3 regions of the Streptomyces aureoversilis genome follow, and region 3 is predicted to be linked to each of the others. Evidence: riboswitches for the same ligand, from Rfam matches in the RefSeq annotation. Region 3 holds a riboswitch; each other region holds the start of a gene.
What was found. Region 3 has a riboswitch for cobalamin ahead of ACFPP6_RS18270 (cobalamin biosynthesis protein). Riboswitches for the same ligand answer to the same signal wherever they lie in the genome.
Positions count from the first base shown of each region.

Region 1: another riboswitch for cobalamin. It lies ahead of ACFPP6_RS16740 (ribonucleoside-diphosphate reductase subunit alpha); the one in region 3 lies ahead of ACFPP6_RS18270 (cobalamin biosynthesis protein).
Region 2: another riboswitch for cobalamin. It lies ahead of nicT (Nickel transporter NicT); the one in region 3 lies ahead of ACFPP6_RS18270 (cobalamin biosynthesis protein).

Region 1 is NZ_JBHSKJ010000008.1:295,865-300,918, forward strand. It holds gene ACFPP6_RS16735 (ribonucleotide-diphosphate reductase subunit beta) at 1-56, opposite strand, end outside; gene ACFPP6_RS16740 (ribonucleoside-diphosphate reductase subunit alpha) at 56-2,443, opposite strand; adenosylcobalamin-variant (AdoCbl-variant) riboswitch at 2,616-2,716, opposite strand; gene mctP (monocarboxylate uptake permease MctP) at 2,945-4,570, opposite strand; gene ACFPP6_RS16750 (DUF3311 domain-containing protein) at 4,567-4,824, opposite strand; gene ACFPP6_RS16755 (Gfo/Idh/MocA family protein) at 4,985-5,054, shown strand, end outside.
Region 2 is NZ_JBHSKJ010000003.1:208,438-213,491, forward strand. It holds gene ACFPP6_RS06480 (hypothetical protein) at 1-211, opposite strand, end outside; gene ACFPP6_RS06485 (APC family permease) at 223-1,785, opposite strand; cobalamin riboswitch at 2,082-2,299, shown strand; gene nicT (Nickel transporter NicT) at 2,331-3,476, shown strand; gene ACFPP6_RS06495 (MFS transporter) at 3,602-4,807, opposite strand; gene ACFPP6_RS06500 (alpha/beta hydrolase) at 4,919-5,054, opposite strand, start outside.
Region 3 is NZ_JBHSKJ010000009.1:268,360-273,413, forward strand. It holds gene ACFPP6_RS18265 (cobyric acid synthase) at 1-1,374, opposite strand, end outside; gene ACFPP6_RS18270 (cobalamin biosynthesis protein) at 1,404-2,369, opposite strand; cobalamin riboswitch at 2,498-2,617, opposite strand; gene ACFPP6_RS18275 (hypothetical protein) at 2,998-3,228, opposite strand; gene ACFPP6_RS18280 (inorganic phosphate transporter) at 3,248-4,492, opposite strand; gene ACFPP6_RS18285 (class II aldolase/adducin family protein) at 4,655-5,054, shown strand, end outside.

The sequences.
Region 1 (5,054 bases), on a different contig from region 3:
GTCAGCTCGAAACCCGGGTCGAGCAGGTTCTTCTGGCGTTCGGGTGCCGTGGTCATTACTGGCATGCCTCGCAGGACTCGGGGTTCTCAAGGGAGCAGGCGATGGCGTCCGCGTCGGGCGCGGCCTGCTGCACGGGGATGGTGGCGGGCGCGGCGGCACCGCCGGACGCCGCGCGGGCGATCCGGGTCGCCGGGCGCGAGCGCAGGTAGTACGTCGTCTTGATGCCCTGCTTCCAGGCGTACGCGTACATCGAGCTGAGCTTGCCGATGGTGGGCGAGGCCATGAAGAGGTTCAGCGACTGGCTCTGGTCCAGGTACGGCGTACGGGAGGCGGCCATGTCGATCAGGGCGCGCTGCGGGATCTCCCAGGCGGTGCGGTACAGGTCGCGCACCTCCTGCGGGATCCAGCGCATCTCCTGGATCGAGCCGTTGGCCTCGGTCATCGCCTCGCGGGTGGTGCGGTCCCACACGCCGAGCTTCTTGAGGTCCTCCACCAGATAGGTGTTGACCTGCAGGAACTCACCGGAGAGCGTCTCGCGCTTGAAGAGGTTGGAGACCTGCGGCTCGATGCACTCGTACACGCCGGCGATGGAGGCGATGGTGGCCGTCGGGGCGATGGCGAGCAGCAGCGAGTTGCGCATGCCGACCTCGCCGATGCGGGCGCGCAGCGCCTCCCAGCGGTCCTCCCAGGCGGCGACGGCGTTGGGGTAGTGGTCCGGGTGCAGCACGCCGCGGGCGGTGCGGGTCGCGGACCAGGCCGGGTGCGGGCCGTGCCGCTCGGCGAGGTCGGCGGAGGCCTCGTACGCCGCGAGCATGATGCGCTCGGAGATGCGGGTGGACAGCTCCTTCGCCTCGGGCGAGTCGAAGGGCATGCGCAGGCGGAAGAAGACGTCCTGCAGGCCCATCAGGCCCAGGCCCACCGGGCGCCAGCGGCTGTTGGAGCTGCCGGCCTGCTCGGTCGGGTAGAAGTTGATGTCCACGACGCGGTCGAGGAACGTGACGGCCGTGCGGACCGTGCGGTCGAGCTTCTCCCAGTCCATCTCGCCGTCGGCACCGAGGTGCTGCGCGAGGTTGACGGAGCCCAGGTTGCAGACCGCGGTCTCGCCGTCGTCCGTGACCTCGAGGATCTCGGTGCAGAGGTTCGAGGAGTGGACGACCGCGCCCTTCTCGGCCGTCTGGTTGGCGGTGCGGTTGGCGGCGTCCTTGAACGTCATCCAGCCGTTGCCGGTCTGCGCGAGGGTGCGCATCATGCGGGCGTAGAGCACGCGGGCCGGGATCTGCTTGACGGCCTTGCCCTCGGCCTCGTACTTGCGGTACGCGGCGTCGAACTCGTCGCCGTAGAGGTCGACCAGGTCGGGCGTGTCGGCCGGGGAGAACAGCGACCACTCGGCGTCGGCCTCGACGCGGCGCATGAACTCGTCCGGGATCCAGTGCGCGATGTTGAGGTTGTGGGTGCGGCGGGCCTCCTCACCGGTGTTGTCGCGGAGCTCCAGGAACTCCTCGATGTCGGCGTGCCAGGTCTCGAGGTAGACGCAGGCCGCGCCCTTGCGGCGGCCGCCCTGGTTGACGGCGGCGACGGAGGCGTCGAGGGTGCGCAGGAACGGCACGATGCCGTTGGAGTGGCCGTTGGTGCCGCGGATCAGCGAGCCGCGCGAGCGGATGCGGCTGTACGACAGGCCGATGCCGCCGGCGTGCTTCGACAGGCGCGCCACCTGGTGGTAGCGGTCGTAGATCGAGTCCAGCTCGTCCAGCGGGGAGTCCAGCAGGTAGCAGGACGACATCTGCGGGTGGCGGGTGCCGGAGTTGAAGAGCGTGGGGGAGGACGGCAGGTACGACAGGGTGCTCGTCAGGCCGTACAGCTCGGCGACGTCGGCGACGGCGCGCTCGGAGTGGTCCTCGGCCAGGCCGCAGGCCACGCGCAGCAGGAAGTGCTGCGGGGTCTCGATCACGTTGCGGGTGATCGGGTGGCGCAGCAGGTAGCGGCTGTGCAGGGTGCGCAGGCCGAAGTAGCCGAAGCGGTCGTCGGCGCCGCCGAGGAGGGCCTCGTCGACCAGCTCGTCCAGGCGCGCGGCGTGGGTGGCCACGAAGGCGGCGGTGTCGTCCGCGATCAGGCCCTCGCGGTGGCCGACGGCGACCGAGGCGGAGAAGGACGTGGCGCCCTGGCCGGCGGCCTCGTCGGCGATCGCGCGGGTGAGCAGCCGCGCGGCGAGCTTGGAGTACTCGGGCTCCTCGGCGATCAGCCCGGCGGCGGCCTCGGTGGCGAGGGAGCGCAGCTCGGCCTCGTCCGAGTTCGCGCTCCGGCCCCGCAGTGCGGCGGCGGCGACCTTGCCGGGGTCGGTGGCAGGAAGGTCGGCGGTGAGGTCGGTCAGGGTGCGCAGCAGCGCGGTCCCGGGGCCGCCGGTCGCTTCTTCCGCTGAGACCGGATCGGCGGGCGCGATGGTCACTGAGGCTCTCCCTCGCTCGGCTGGGTGGGCCGGCGGGAGAGCACGACGGTCGCGTACGGGCGCGCCTGACGGACCAGGGCATGCCTCGTAGGCGTCCGTCGGCCCAACCCGCGAGGCCCGGACGAATTCAACGCCCATAGCCGAGCCCAGGGCAGGCTCGGTGGAGGGCGTGCTGCCGGCAGGTACTCGGACTCCTGCATGCGCGGCTTAACGGCATACATGCACCGTTGCGGGACAGTTCCGGATTTTCACCGGATTCCCCTGCGACGACAGCGAGGACGAGCATACATCTAGTGCCGCCCCTCGTACGCGCCCCCACATGTTGTGTCGCGCGGTAAGCGCATGGGTCGGAATGTGTTATCAGGCCCCGGTGTTGAGGGTGGGTTCGCAGGTCGGAGGGGGGTCCGGGAGCGGGGCGCGGCGAAGGGCCGCCACGCCCCCTCCAGGGGGGCGTGGCGGCCCGGTCGGCTCCGCGGGGCGAGGGCCCCGCCGAGGGTCGCTCTAATGCCCTCCAGGGGCCCCTGCGGTGGCCGGCGGGAGCTCGGTCCGGACCCCGGGGTCGCCCGCGTCCGCCGTGTAGTCCGCAGCCGAGGTCTCGTCCGTGCCGTCCGGCACGCGGAGCGCCTTCAGGGTGAACGTCAGGACGATGACGACGATCACATTGAGCGCGAAGGCGGTGAGCCCGATATAGCCCTTTTCTCCGATAAGGGGGATGAGGTTGGTATTCCCGAAATGATCCTGCGTCGCGCTCGGCGTGTCGTACGCCTTCCAGGTGCCGTACCCCATCCCCGCGGCCCAGCCGGCCAGCAGGGCCCAGCGGTGGAACCAGCGGGTGAAGAGCCCGCCCACGAGCGCGGGGACCGTCTGCAGGATCCAGATGCCACCGAGCAGCTGGAAGTTGATGGCGACGGTCTTGTCCATGGTGAGGACGAAGACGAGCGCGCCGACCTTCACCAGCAGCGAGGCGAGCTTGGAGACCTTCGCCTCGTGCCCGGGCGAGGCGTCCGGCCGGATGAAGTCCTTGTAGATGTTGCGGGTGAAAAGGTTCGCCGCGGCGATCGACATGATCGCGGCCGGGACCAGGGCGCCGATGCCGATGGCGGCGAAGGCCACGCCCGTGAACCAGTCCGGGAACATGTCCTCGAACAGCTGGGGGATCGCGAGCTGCCCGTTCTTCACCTTGATCCCCGCGGCGATGGCCATGAAGCCGAGCATCGCGAGCAGGCCCAGCATCAGGGAGTACAGCGGCAGGATCGTCGTGTTGCGGCGGATGACGTTGCGGCCTTTGCTGGAGAGAACCGCGGTCACCGAGTGGGGGTAGAGGAAGAGCGCCATCGCCGAGCCGAGCGCGAGCGTCGCGTACGCCCACTGCGCGTCCGGACCGCTCACCAGGGCGCCGCGCGGTTTGCCGGTCTCCGGGTTCTTGACCGCGAACGCTTCGCCCGCCTTCGCGAAGATGTCGTCGAAACCGCCCAGCTTGATGGGGATGTAGATGATCGCCACGATGATCACGATGTAGATCAGCGTGTCCTTGACGAAGGCGATCAGCGCGGGCGCCCGCAGCCCGGAGGAGTAGGTGTAGGCCGCGAGCACGCCGAAGGCGATGAGCAGCGGCAGGTCCTTCATGAACCAGTTCGACCCGCCGCCCACGCCCAGCACGTCCAGGACCGCCTGTATGCCGACGAGCTGCAGCGCGATGTACGGCATCGTCGCGAGGATGCCGGTGAGCGCGAGGGCGAGCGAGAGGCCCTTCGAGCCGAAGCGGCCGCGGACGAAGTCCGACGACGTCACGTAGCCGTGCTTGTGGGAGACCGACCACAGGCGGGGCAGGAAGGTGAAGACCAGGGGGTAGCAGAGGATCGTGTACGGCACCGCGAAGAAGCCGGCCGCACCGCCCGCGTAGATCGCCGCCGGGACGGCCACGAAGGTGTACGCGGTGTAGAGGTCGCCGCCGAGCAGGAACCAGGTGACCCAGGTGCCGAAGGACCGCCCGCCCAGCCCCCACTCGTCGAGGTTGTCCGCGTTCTCGGCCCGCCGCCACTTCGAGGCCATGAAGCCCATGACCGTCACGGCCAGGAAGAAGAAGATGAAGACGGCGAGCGCCACGCCGTTCACGCCGTCCTTCATCGCCGCTCACCCGCCTTGCGGGCCCGCTCCTGACGCCGCACGAGCACGTAGGCGACGACGGTGAGCAGGGTCGAAACGGGCACCCACAGCATCTGGTACCAGTAGAAGAAAGGGATGCCGATGAAGGCGGGCGCGGTCCTGGCGTAGGAGTCGACCCACAGCATCGCGACGAACGGGACGGCCAGACACAGTCCCGCCACGGCCAGGGGCAGGGTGACGACCGCCCTCCTGCCGCCCTCCGGTGGTTCCGTCATGGTGGTGACTCCCCCCTGTGTGATCACTGCGTGATGCGCAGGAAATCTAGGCGAGGGCCCCGCTGGGCGTCACCCCCTGTCCGCATATCGGTATGACATCGACATCGGGCCTGTTGAAAAGGCGTTCCGTTTATGGTGAGTTGATGGACATGGAGGGGTCTTGAGGTGGGCGGTCGCCGGCTGCGGCGACGTCGTGCGGCGTCAGGTACTGCCGGCCCTGCGGGGCCTGG
Region 2 (5,054 bases), on a different contig from region 3:
CCCAGAACGAGTCCTTGCCCAGCGTCCCCAGCGCTCCGCAGAGCAGGCACAGGAACGCCGCCGCCCCCCACACGCTCCGGTCCCGCGCCTCGTCCAGGATCTCGACCGGGCGGTACCACAGCCCGAAGAAGAGGCGGTGCCAGTACAGCCTGCGGCGGGCGGCGGAGGCGTGCGGGGCGGGAGGTGAGTGAGGGGAGGCAGAAACAGGCATGGATGCAAGTATCACCGCTCGGCGGGCACCCCGGTGTCCGGGTCGGCGTCCGGCGCCCCGCCCGACCTGGTGTCAGGGACCGCACCCGCGGCGAGGCCGGGGGCGGTTCCGGCGGCCGTCCCGGGGGCGGTGTCCGGGCCGGCGCCGTGCAGGTACTCCTCGCTGATCTCCCGCGGCCCGAACGGCCACACCTTCTCGTAGCGCGACCAGAGCAGGAAGGCCACGCAACCGGCCCCGACCCAGGCCAGGGACCATTCGATGGGGTGCCGCCCGGGTGAATTCCGGTTCGCGTAGCCGTAGATGACGAGCCACCCCACCAGCGCCACCAGGCTCGGCAGCGGGTAGAGCCACATCCGGTACGGGCGCGGCAGGTCCGGCTGGCGGCGGCGCAGCACGGTCACGGCCAGGACCTGGGCGAGGGCCTGCACGATCACCATCACGGAGGTGAGCAGCTGGATCAGCGTGGCCAGGTTCGTATGACGGCCGATCAGGAACCCTGCGCCCGTGATGACTCCCATGGCGGCCAGGCCCAGCGCCGGGAAGCGGTGTCTGGGGTGCAGTCGCCCGAAGGGGCGGAAGAAGACCTTCTCCCGGGCGGCGTCGTAGGGCACCCGGGAGCCGCCGAGCAGCCCGGCGAGGACCGAGGCGACGGCCGTGACGAGGATGAGCACGGTGACGAGCCGGGCGGGCCCCTTGCCCCAGGCCTCCTCCAGGACCGCCGAGGCGACGGACGAGGACGCCGTCGAGGCGGGGTCGAGCATCTGCTTCCAGTCGATGACGCCGAGCGTGCCGATCTGCAGGAGCAGGTAGATGGCCATGATGCCGAGGATGGAGAAGACGATGGCGCGCGGCAGGGTGCGCCCGGGGTTCTTGATCTCGGCGCCCATGTAGGCGGCCGTGTTGTAGCCGAGGTAGTCGTAGATGCCGATGGTCAGGCCCGCCGCGAAGCCGATCCAGAAGTGGTTGGTCGTCAGCTCGAAGGCGTCCGCGGGGTAGGTGAAGGCCCGGTCGGGGCTGAAGTGGGTGAAGGCGGCGAGGATGACCAGCACGACGGAGGCGATCATCACGCACCACAGCACGACCGTGATCCGCGCGATGTTCTCGACGCGCCGCCACAGCACCAGCACGATCAGCGCGATGACGGCCAGCCCGGTCAGGTCGCCCTGCGTCTGGCCCATGTCCGGCCACAGATAGCCCAGGTACTGCACGAAGCCGATGACCCCGGTGGACATGCCCAGCGGGATGAAGAGCATCGCCGTCCACACGAACAGGAACGGCATCAGCTTCCCGGTGCGGTACTGGAAGGCCTGGCGCAGGTAGACGTAGCTGCCGCCCGCGCCGGGCAGCGAGGCGCCGAGCTCGGCCCAGATCAGCCCGTCGGCCAGGGCCAGCACCGCGCCCGCGACGAAGCCGATGACGGCCTGCGGGCCGCCGAAGGCCGCGACCATGAGGGGGATGGTGACGAAGGGGCCGATGCCGCACATCTGGCTCATGTTGATGGCGGTGGCCTGGAACAGTCCGATGCGGCGCACGAAGCCGACCCGCTCGTCCGGCGATGGTTCCGTCTCTGCCATGGCGGTCGGCCCTTTCTCGCGCCGGACGGGGTCCGGCTGACCTGATTATCCGTCCAATGCACTGGTAGCACCGGCGTGTCGCAACCGTCCACCGTTCCGACACGCCGGTGCCGCCGACCGGCTGACCGGGCGGCTTCCATCCGTGACGGCAGTGATGGAAGGGGTGGGCGGGGCGGGAGATGCCGGCGCAGAGGCTGGGCCGTCCGGGGGAAGGGCTCGGCCCGCAGCCCCGTCCGCCTACGGCCTGCCGCCGTCGATTGCGAGAGATGTGCAACTGCAGAACTTGTGCACAACCGCTAGGGTGGCCCGGCCGTGGTGTTCGGGAAGACCGGTGACGGGCCCTCGTGGTCCCAGTCCGGAGCGGCCCTCGCCACTGTGATCGGGGAGTGACCGTCCCGTTCCGCGCGCTCCCCACGGCGCGCGGAGCCACTGGCCGCAGCCGGCTGCCGGGAAGGCGGGGACGGGCGCGAACGGACCCGTAAGCCAGGAGACCGGCCACGGCATCTCGCAAATGGTCCACGAGGTGCTGGAGCGTTCAACCCAAGATGTCCCTTACTGCTGATTCATCCGGTTCACCCGGCTCCACCGGTACCGGTCCCGGTGCAGGCCCCGCGCCCGCCTTCCGCTGGCGCCGCGAGGACACCGTGCGGACCGCCGGTCTGCTGGCCGTCATAGCCGCCCTGCACGTCGTCGCGTTCGGCGTGCTCTACCTGCTCGTCGTCCCCAACCACTACACCGTCGGCTCGAAGGTCTACGGGGTCGGGCTCGGCATCACCGCCTACACCCTCGGCATGCGGCACGCCTTCGACGCCGACCACATCGCCGCCATCGACAACACCACCCGCAAGCTCATGGCGGACGGCAAGCGCCCGGTCTCCGTCGGCTTCTGGTTCGCGCTCGGCCACTCCAGCGTCGTCGTCGCGATGGCCGCCCTGGTGGCCGGCGGCACCCAGCTCGCGGGGCGGCTGATGGACGAGGAGTCCACGGCCCACCAGACCCTGGGCGTCGTCGGCACGACGGTCTCCGGAGGCTTCCTCTACCTCATCGCCGCGCTCAACCTCGTCGCCCTCGCCGGCATCCTGCGCATCTTCCGCGCCATGCGCGAGGGCCGCTACGACGAGGCCGAGCTGGAGCAGCACCTGGACTCGCGCGGCTTCATGAACCGCATCCTCGGCCGCTTCACCCGCTCCATCACCCGGCCGGGGCAGATGTACCCGCTGGGCTTCCTCTTCGGGCTCGGCTTCGACACCGCCACCGAGGTCACGCTGATGGTGATGGCGGGCAGCGGGGCCGCCGCGGGCCTGCCCTGGTACGCGATCGTGTGCCTGCCGCTGCTGTTCGCCGCGGGCATGAGCCTGTTCGACACGCTCGACGGCACGTTCATGAACTTCGCCTACCAGTGGGCGTTCTCCAACCCGGTCCGCAAGGTCTACTACAACCTCACGATCACCGGCCTGTCCATCGCCGTGGCCTTCCTCATCGGCACCATCGAACTGGTCGGCGTCCTGCACGAGAAGCTGGGGCTGGACGACGCGGTGAGCGGCTGGATCGCCGGCCTGAACCTCGACAACGTGGGCTTCGTCATCGTCGGCCTGTTCGTGGTGGTGTGGGCGGCGGCCCTCGGCTACTGGCGCTTCGGCAAGGTCGAACAGCGCTGGGCGGCCCGCACGCAGGCCGCGGCCGAGAGCTGACGCCGGCCGGTCCGGTACCGACCGGCCCGGTCCCGCCCGGCCCGGTCGCCGCAGGGCCGGGGCCGGGCCTGATCGCGGGGCCGGGCTTGATCGCGGGCCGGATCCGGTCGCGGCACCGGCCCTGCTCAGACGGCGCGGGCGGGCGCCTCTTCGGCCTCCTCCCGCGCCACCGGGACGAGGTGCGCCTGCCCGGCGAGGATCACCAGGACGCCCACGGCGAGCCCGGCGGCCCCGCACGACGCGGCCCACGTGGGCCCGGCCGTCTCCAGCACCGTGCCGACGACGGCCGAGCCCAGCGCCACGCCCGCCGTCATCAGGGTCACCAGCCAGGCGAACGCCTCGGTGACGGTGCCCGCCGGGGCGAGCTCGCCCACCAGCACGAACACGACGGTGAGCACGGGCGCGAGGAACAGCCCGGTGAGGATCATCAGGCCGGCCATGAACGGCGGCGCGGGCAGCAGGCACAGCAGCCCGTACCCGGCCGTGAGCCCCAGCATCAGCAGCAGCGTCCGGCGCGGCGGCGCCACCCGCCAGTGCCGCACGGCCCCGTAGGCCAGCCCGCCGATCAGCGCGCCGAGGGCGTTGAGCGCGAGGAGCGTGGGGGCACCGCCGGGCAGCCGGTGGTCCTCCGCGTAGTGGACGACGAGGACGTTGAGCGTGCCGATGGCCACGCCCGCGCCCGTGAGGCCCGTGAGCAGCACTACCAGGCCGCGGCTGCGCAGCGGGCCGAGCCAGTCGCCGGAGCGGGCGGGCGCCTTCCAGACCCGGGCGGGCGGGGCTGTGGCGACGACGAGCACTCCGGCGATGCCCAGGAGCGCACCTGCCCACAGCGCCGCCTCGGGCGAGGCGACGGCCACCCCGCCGGCCACCACCAGGGGCCCGCCGACGAAGACCAGCTCCTGCGAGGCGGAGTCCAGGGCGTAGGCCGCCTCCAGCTTCCCGGGCGCGACGATGTCCGGCCACAGGGCCCGCAGGCACGGCTCCAGCGGCGGCGTTGCCGCTCCGGCGAGCGCGACTCCGGCGAGGACGGCCGTGCGGCTGCCGGGCGCGATCGCCACGACCGCGAAGCCCACGGCCGCCACGAGGGCGGTGGGCAGCAGGACGAGCGGCTGGCCCGCCCGGTCCACGAGACGGCCCAGCAGCGGGCCGCCGATCGCGGAGGCGATGGCGAACACGCCCACCGCCACGCCCACGAACCCGTAGGACGCCCCCGCCTGACGGAGGGCCAGCGGTACGGCGACGGAGGCCATCGCGCTCGGCAGCCGCCCGACGAGGCTGCCCAGGAGCAGCCTGGTCACGTGGGGGCCGCGCAGCAGGTCCGCGTAGCTCATGGGGAGTCCTCGCCGCTCGTCGACTCCCTCGGCCACCGGGTGGCCATGTCCGGCGCTGACGCTCGCGTGGGTGAGATCACGAGGGAATGGTTATACGTAACACCCCTGCCGTCAAGGGATTTCCGGCAGGCCCGGACCCTGGCGGAGCAGATCCCCGCCGGGCGCCGTGCCGTCCACCGGACGGGCGGCGACGGCATCGTCCACGCACGCGCTGCCCCGGCCGGCGCAGACGCCGTGCGAGCGGTCG
Region 3 (5,054 bases):
GAAGCTCGTGTCCGGTGCCGGGACGAACGCCCGGCCCGCGGCCTCCGCGACGCGCCGCAGGAACGCCCGCCGGAAGCCGTCGCTCTCCAGCGAGCCGTGCCAGTGCGTGCCCCACACGGCTCCCACCCGGCAGCCGTCGAGGAACGGCTCGTCGCCGCCGCGGACGTCGGCCACGCCGTGGTGGATCTCGTAGCCCTCGACGGGCTCGCCCAGGGCCGTGCCCACCGGCCGCGCCAGGGTCTTCTCCGCCGCGAACCGCACCCGTACGGGCAGCAGGCCCAGGCCCTCCACGACGCCGGCCCGGGACTCCACCTCGTCCTCGATGCGCTCGCCCAGAACCTGGAAGCCGCCGCAGATGCCCAGGACGGGGCGGCCCTCGGCGGCGCGCCGGGCCAGCGCGTCCGCGAGCCCGCGCTCCCGCAGCCACTTCAGGGCCCGCACGGTGCCGCGGGTGCCCGGCACCACGACCAGGTCCGCGTCGGCGAGCTCCTCGGGGCGGTCCACGAAGCGGACGACCACGCCCGGCTCGGCCGCCAGCGCGTCCACGTCCGTGAAGTTGGACATCAGCGGCACCGCGCACACCGCGACCCGCAGCACGTCCGCCCCGTGCGGCGGGGCCACCACCGACTCGCGCACGGCGCCGCGCAGCGAGACGCGCAGGCCGTCCTCCTCGTCGATGCCGAGGCCGTGCGCGAACGGCAGGACGCCGAACGTGCGCCGGCCCGTCAGCTCGTACAGCATGTCCAGGCCGGGCTCCAGCAGCGTCACGTCGCCCCGGAACTTGTTGACGACGTAACCCGCTATCAGCTCCTGGTCCTCGGGCGAGAGCAGGGCCGTCGTGCCGAAGAACGACGCGAAGACGCCGCCGCGGTCGATGTCGCCGACCACGACCACGGGCAGCCGGGCCGCCCGGGCGATGCCCATGTTGACGATGTCGCTGCGCCGCAGGTTGATCTCGGCCGGGCTGCCGGCGCCCTCGCAGATCACCGCGTCGTGCGTGCGCCGCAGCTCCTCCAGGCACTCGGTCACCGTGCCGAACAGATGCTCCTGGCGGCCCGCGTGATAGCCGCGCGCACTGAGCTCGCCCACCGGCTTGCCCATCAGCACGACCTGGCTGCTGCGGTCGCCGCCCGGCTTGAGCAGCACGGGGTTCATGAGGGCGCTCGGCTCCACGCGGGCCGCGGCCGCCTGCATGGCCTGGGCCCGGCCTATCTCCGCGCCCTCGCGCGTCACGAACGAGTTGAGCGACATGTTCTGCGCCTTGAACGGCGCGACCTTGACGCCCTTGCGGGACAGCCAGCGGCAGATGCCGGCCGTCACCACGCTCTTGCCCGCGTCCGAGGTGGTGCCGGCCACCAGCAGGCCCCCGCCCAGCGGGCCCGCGGACCCGCTCCTGTCAGCCGTCACCGGCTCCTCCTCCGTGCGTACCGTGCGAAGCTTCCGACAGAGAGCCTGCCCACCACGGCCGTTCCCAGGGCCAGCAGGGAGACCCGGCGCGAGAGGCGTACCGCGCGCTCGATGTCGTCCGTCGCCACCGGGCGGTTCTCCGCCCCCAGCACGGGCCGGTGCTCGACGCGGCCCGCGTACGCGAGGGTGCCGCCGAGCCGCACGCCGAGGGCGCCGGCGAACGCGGCCTCCACGGGACCCGCGTTGGGGCTGGGGTGGCGGGACGCGTCCCGCCGGGCCACCCGCCAGGCGCCGCGCGGATCCGGGCCCGCGAGGACGGCGAGGGCCGCGGTGAGGCGGGCGCCGGGCCAGCCGGCGACGTCGTCGAGCCGGGCCGAGGCCCAGCCGAAGCGGCGGTAGCGGGGGGACTTGTGGCCCACCATCGCGTCCAGCGTGTTCACGGCCCGGAAGGCCACCAGACCCGGCACGCCCCCGAGGGCGCCCCACACCAGCGCGCCGACGACGGCGTCGGAGGTGTTCTCGGCCACGGACTCCACGACGGCGCGCGCGATCTGCTGCCCGTCCAGGGCCTGCGGGTCGCGCCCGCACAGGTGCGGCAGGCGCTCGCGGGCGACGTCCACGTCGCCGGCGGCGAGCGCGCCGCCGATCGCGCGGGCCTCGCGGCCCAGGGAGGTGCCCCCGAGCACGGCCCAGGTGGCGGCGGCGGTCAGGGCGATGCCGGCGGGGCGGGAAGCGCGCGCGGCGCGCGCCAGCAGCGCGGCACCGGCGGCCGGGCCGCCCGCGCACAGCAGGGCCTGCGCGGCGCCGTGGCCGCGGTGGTCGCGCCACAGGCGCTGCTCGACGGCCTGGGCGGCGCGGCCGAACGCGGCCACGGGGTGGCCGCGGCGGGGGTCGCCCAGGACGCGGTCACCGAGGAAGCCGAGGGCGGCGCCGCACGCGAAACCGATCGGATCGGCACGCATCGGCTCAGACCGCCGTCACGCCTCGGCGGGGGGAGGGAAGCGTACGGGGCGTTCGGTGGCGGGCGCCGGGCATGACGATGTGTCCTCACTCAGGGTCCGCGCCCTGGCTCGACGTGACCGGCGACCAGAGTCTCCTGGCTCCCGGATCCGCGCCGCCCCGGCCTTCCGGCTCGCCGCCGTGGCATCGCGTGGGGGAGACGCTCCCCGGTGACAGTGGCGGGACCGCGCCGGATTCACACCGGCTTCCTCTGCTGTCGCCGTTTGGCTCCGGAAGTCCACCATGTGCCGCGGGCGCCGTCAACTCACCTCTGACCTGGCCCGACCCGCCGTCCCCGGCTGCGCCGGGCAGCCCGGGGAGCGCGGCACCGCCGGACTCCGCCGTGCCGGTCGCTCGCCGTGGCGGCGGATCTTTGCGCGCGGCGGGTGTGAGGGCTCCCGGCCTTCGCCGCCCGGGCCGCGCGGAATCTTCTGCCGCCGCCGTGGCGCGCGCCTGTGACGCACCTCTCCGCACCTCTCCGGCGGTGCCGTGCTGCCCGCAGCACCCGGAGGCTTCCTGCGACCCCCGGAGGGAAACGCAGCGGCCGGGACCCCCGTGGGGGTCCCGGCCGTCGAAGCGGGTCGTGAGCGGTTACACCACGATCAAGTAGATGCCGTAGCCCACGGCCGCCGCGCACAGCGCGAAGCACGCGTACGCACCGGAGTGCCGCACGAGCGCCCCCGCGCCCGCCGCCGAGTCCGCCGAGCTCCCCGCGCGGGGCGACGTGCCGACGATGCCGAGGGTGAAGATGCCCACCAGGCCGACCGTCACCACGAGGCTGACGCCGAAGACCTGGCCGAGGGCTGCCCAGTCGATCTGCATGCTGTTTCTTCCTTAAGCCTTAGCTCGCCGTGGCGGCGGCAGGAGCCCGCCCGGCCTCGGGGGAGGGGGAGACCGCGGCGGCCAGGGGGCCGGCCGGCGGCGGGGCGACGGCCTGCAGGGCCGCGGTGACGACACCGGCCGGCTCGGCGTCGGTGCCGGCCTCGCTCGGGTCCAGGTCCTCGTGGGTGACGGGCTTGCGGCGCGAGGCCAGCCAGATCGCGCCGGAGACGGCCAGGCCGAGGACGGCGACGGCCGCGACGCCCCAGTCGCCCTGGTCGGCGAGGAGGGCGGCGCCACCGGCGACCAGGCCCGCGGCGGGCAGGGTCAGGCCCCAGGCCATGATCATGCGGCTTGCGGTCGACCAGCGCACGACGCCGCCCTTGCGGCCGAGGCCGGCGCCCATGATCGAGCCGGAGCAGACCTGGGTGGTGGAGAGGGCGAAGCCGATGTGCGAGGAGGCGAGGATCACGGTCGCGGCGCCGGTCTGCGCGGCGAAGCCCTGCGCGGGCTTGATGTCGGTGAGGCCCTTGCCGAGGGTCTGGATGATGCGCCAGCCGCCCAGGTACGTGCCGAGCGCGATGGCCAGGCCCGCGGAGACGATGACCCACATGGGCGGGTCGGCGTGCGGGGCGACGACGCCGCCGGCGACGAGGGCGAGGGTGATCACGCCCATGGTCTTCTGGGCGTCGTTGGTGCCGTGGGCGAGGGAGACCAGGGCGGCCGAGGCGATCTGGCCGGCGCGGTAGCCCTTGGCGGTCTCGCGCTCGTCGCGGCCCTTGGTGAGCCGGTAGGTGAGGCGGGTCGCGCACCAGGCGGCGATGCCGGCCACGAGCGGCGCGGCGACGGCCGGGATCAGGACCTTCATGACGACCTTGTCGGTGTTGACCGCGTCGAAGCCGACGGCGACGACCGTCGCACCGATCAGACCGCCGAAGAGGGCGTGCGAGGAGCTGGAGGGGAGCCCGGCGAGCCAGGTCAGCAGGTTCCAGACGATGGCGCCGACCAGACCGGCGAAGATCACTTCGGGTCTGATGCCGGCGGTCTCATCGATGATTCCCCCGGAGATGGTCTTGGCCACCTCGACGGACAGGAACGCCCCGACGAGGTTCAGGACCGCCGACATCGCCACCGCGGTCTTGGGCTTGAGGGCGCCGGTGGAGATGGTGGTGGCCATGGCGTTGGCCGTGTCGTGGAAGCCGTTCGTAAAGTCGAACACCAAGGCCGTGACGATCACGATCCCGATGAGAAGCGTGATGTGTTCCATTCACCCAGGCAATCAGCTCGATGGTCAGTACAGCGTGGACCGTAAAGACCCTTGGTGAACGGAAGGTGAACTGGGTCGGACTGATCAATGACGCGAACCGGAGGCGGAGCACGGATGACAGGGCGGACGCAAGGACGGACGCAGGGTGGGACGGAGGGACGGATGAGAGAGAGCGAACAGATCCGCCGGGCATGGGACGGCGTCGTGGCCACGGCCCGGCGCACCACGGCCGACGGCCTCGTGGTGGGCACCTCGGGCAACGTCTCCGCACGGGTCGGGGACGCCGTCGTCGTCACCCCGAGCGGCATCCCGTACGACCGGCTGACCCCGCGCGACCTGGTCGCCGTCGACCTGGAGGGCCGCCCGCTCCTGGGCGACCTGGCCCCCACCAGCGAGCTTCCCCTGCACCTCGCCGTCTACCGCGCCACCGGCGCCGCCGCGATCGTGCACACCCACGCCGTGCACGCCACGGCCGTCTCCACCCTCGTCGACGAGCTGCCGCTGATCCACTACATGGCCGGCGCGCTCGGCGGGCCGGTCCGCGTCGCCCCCTACGCCCTCT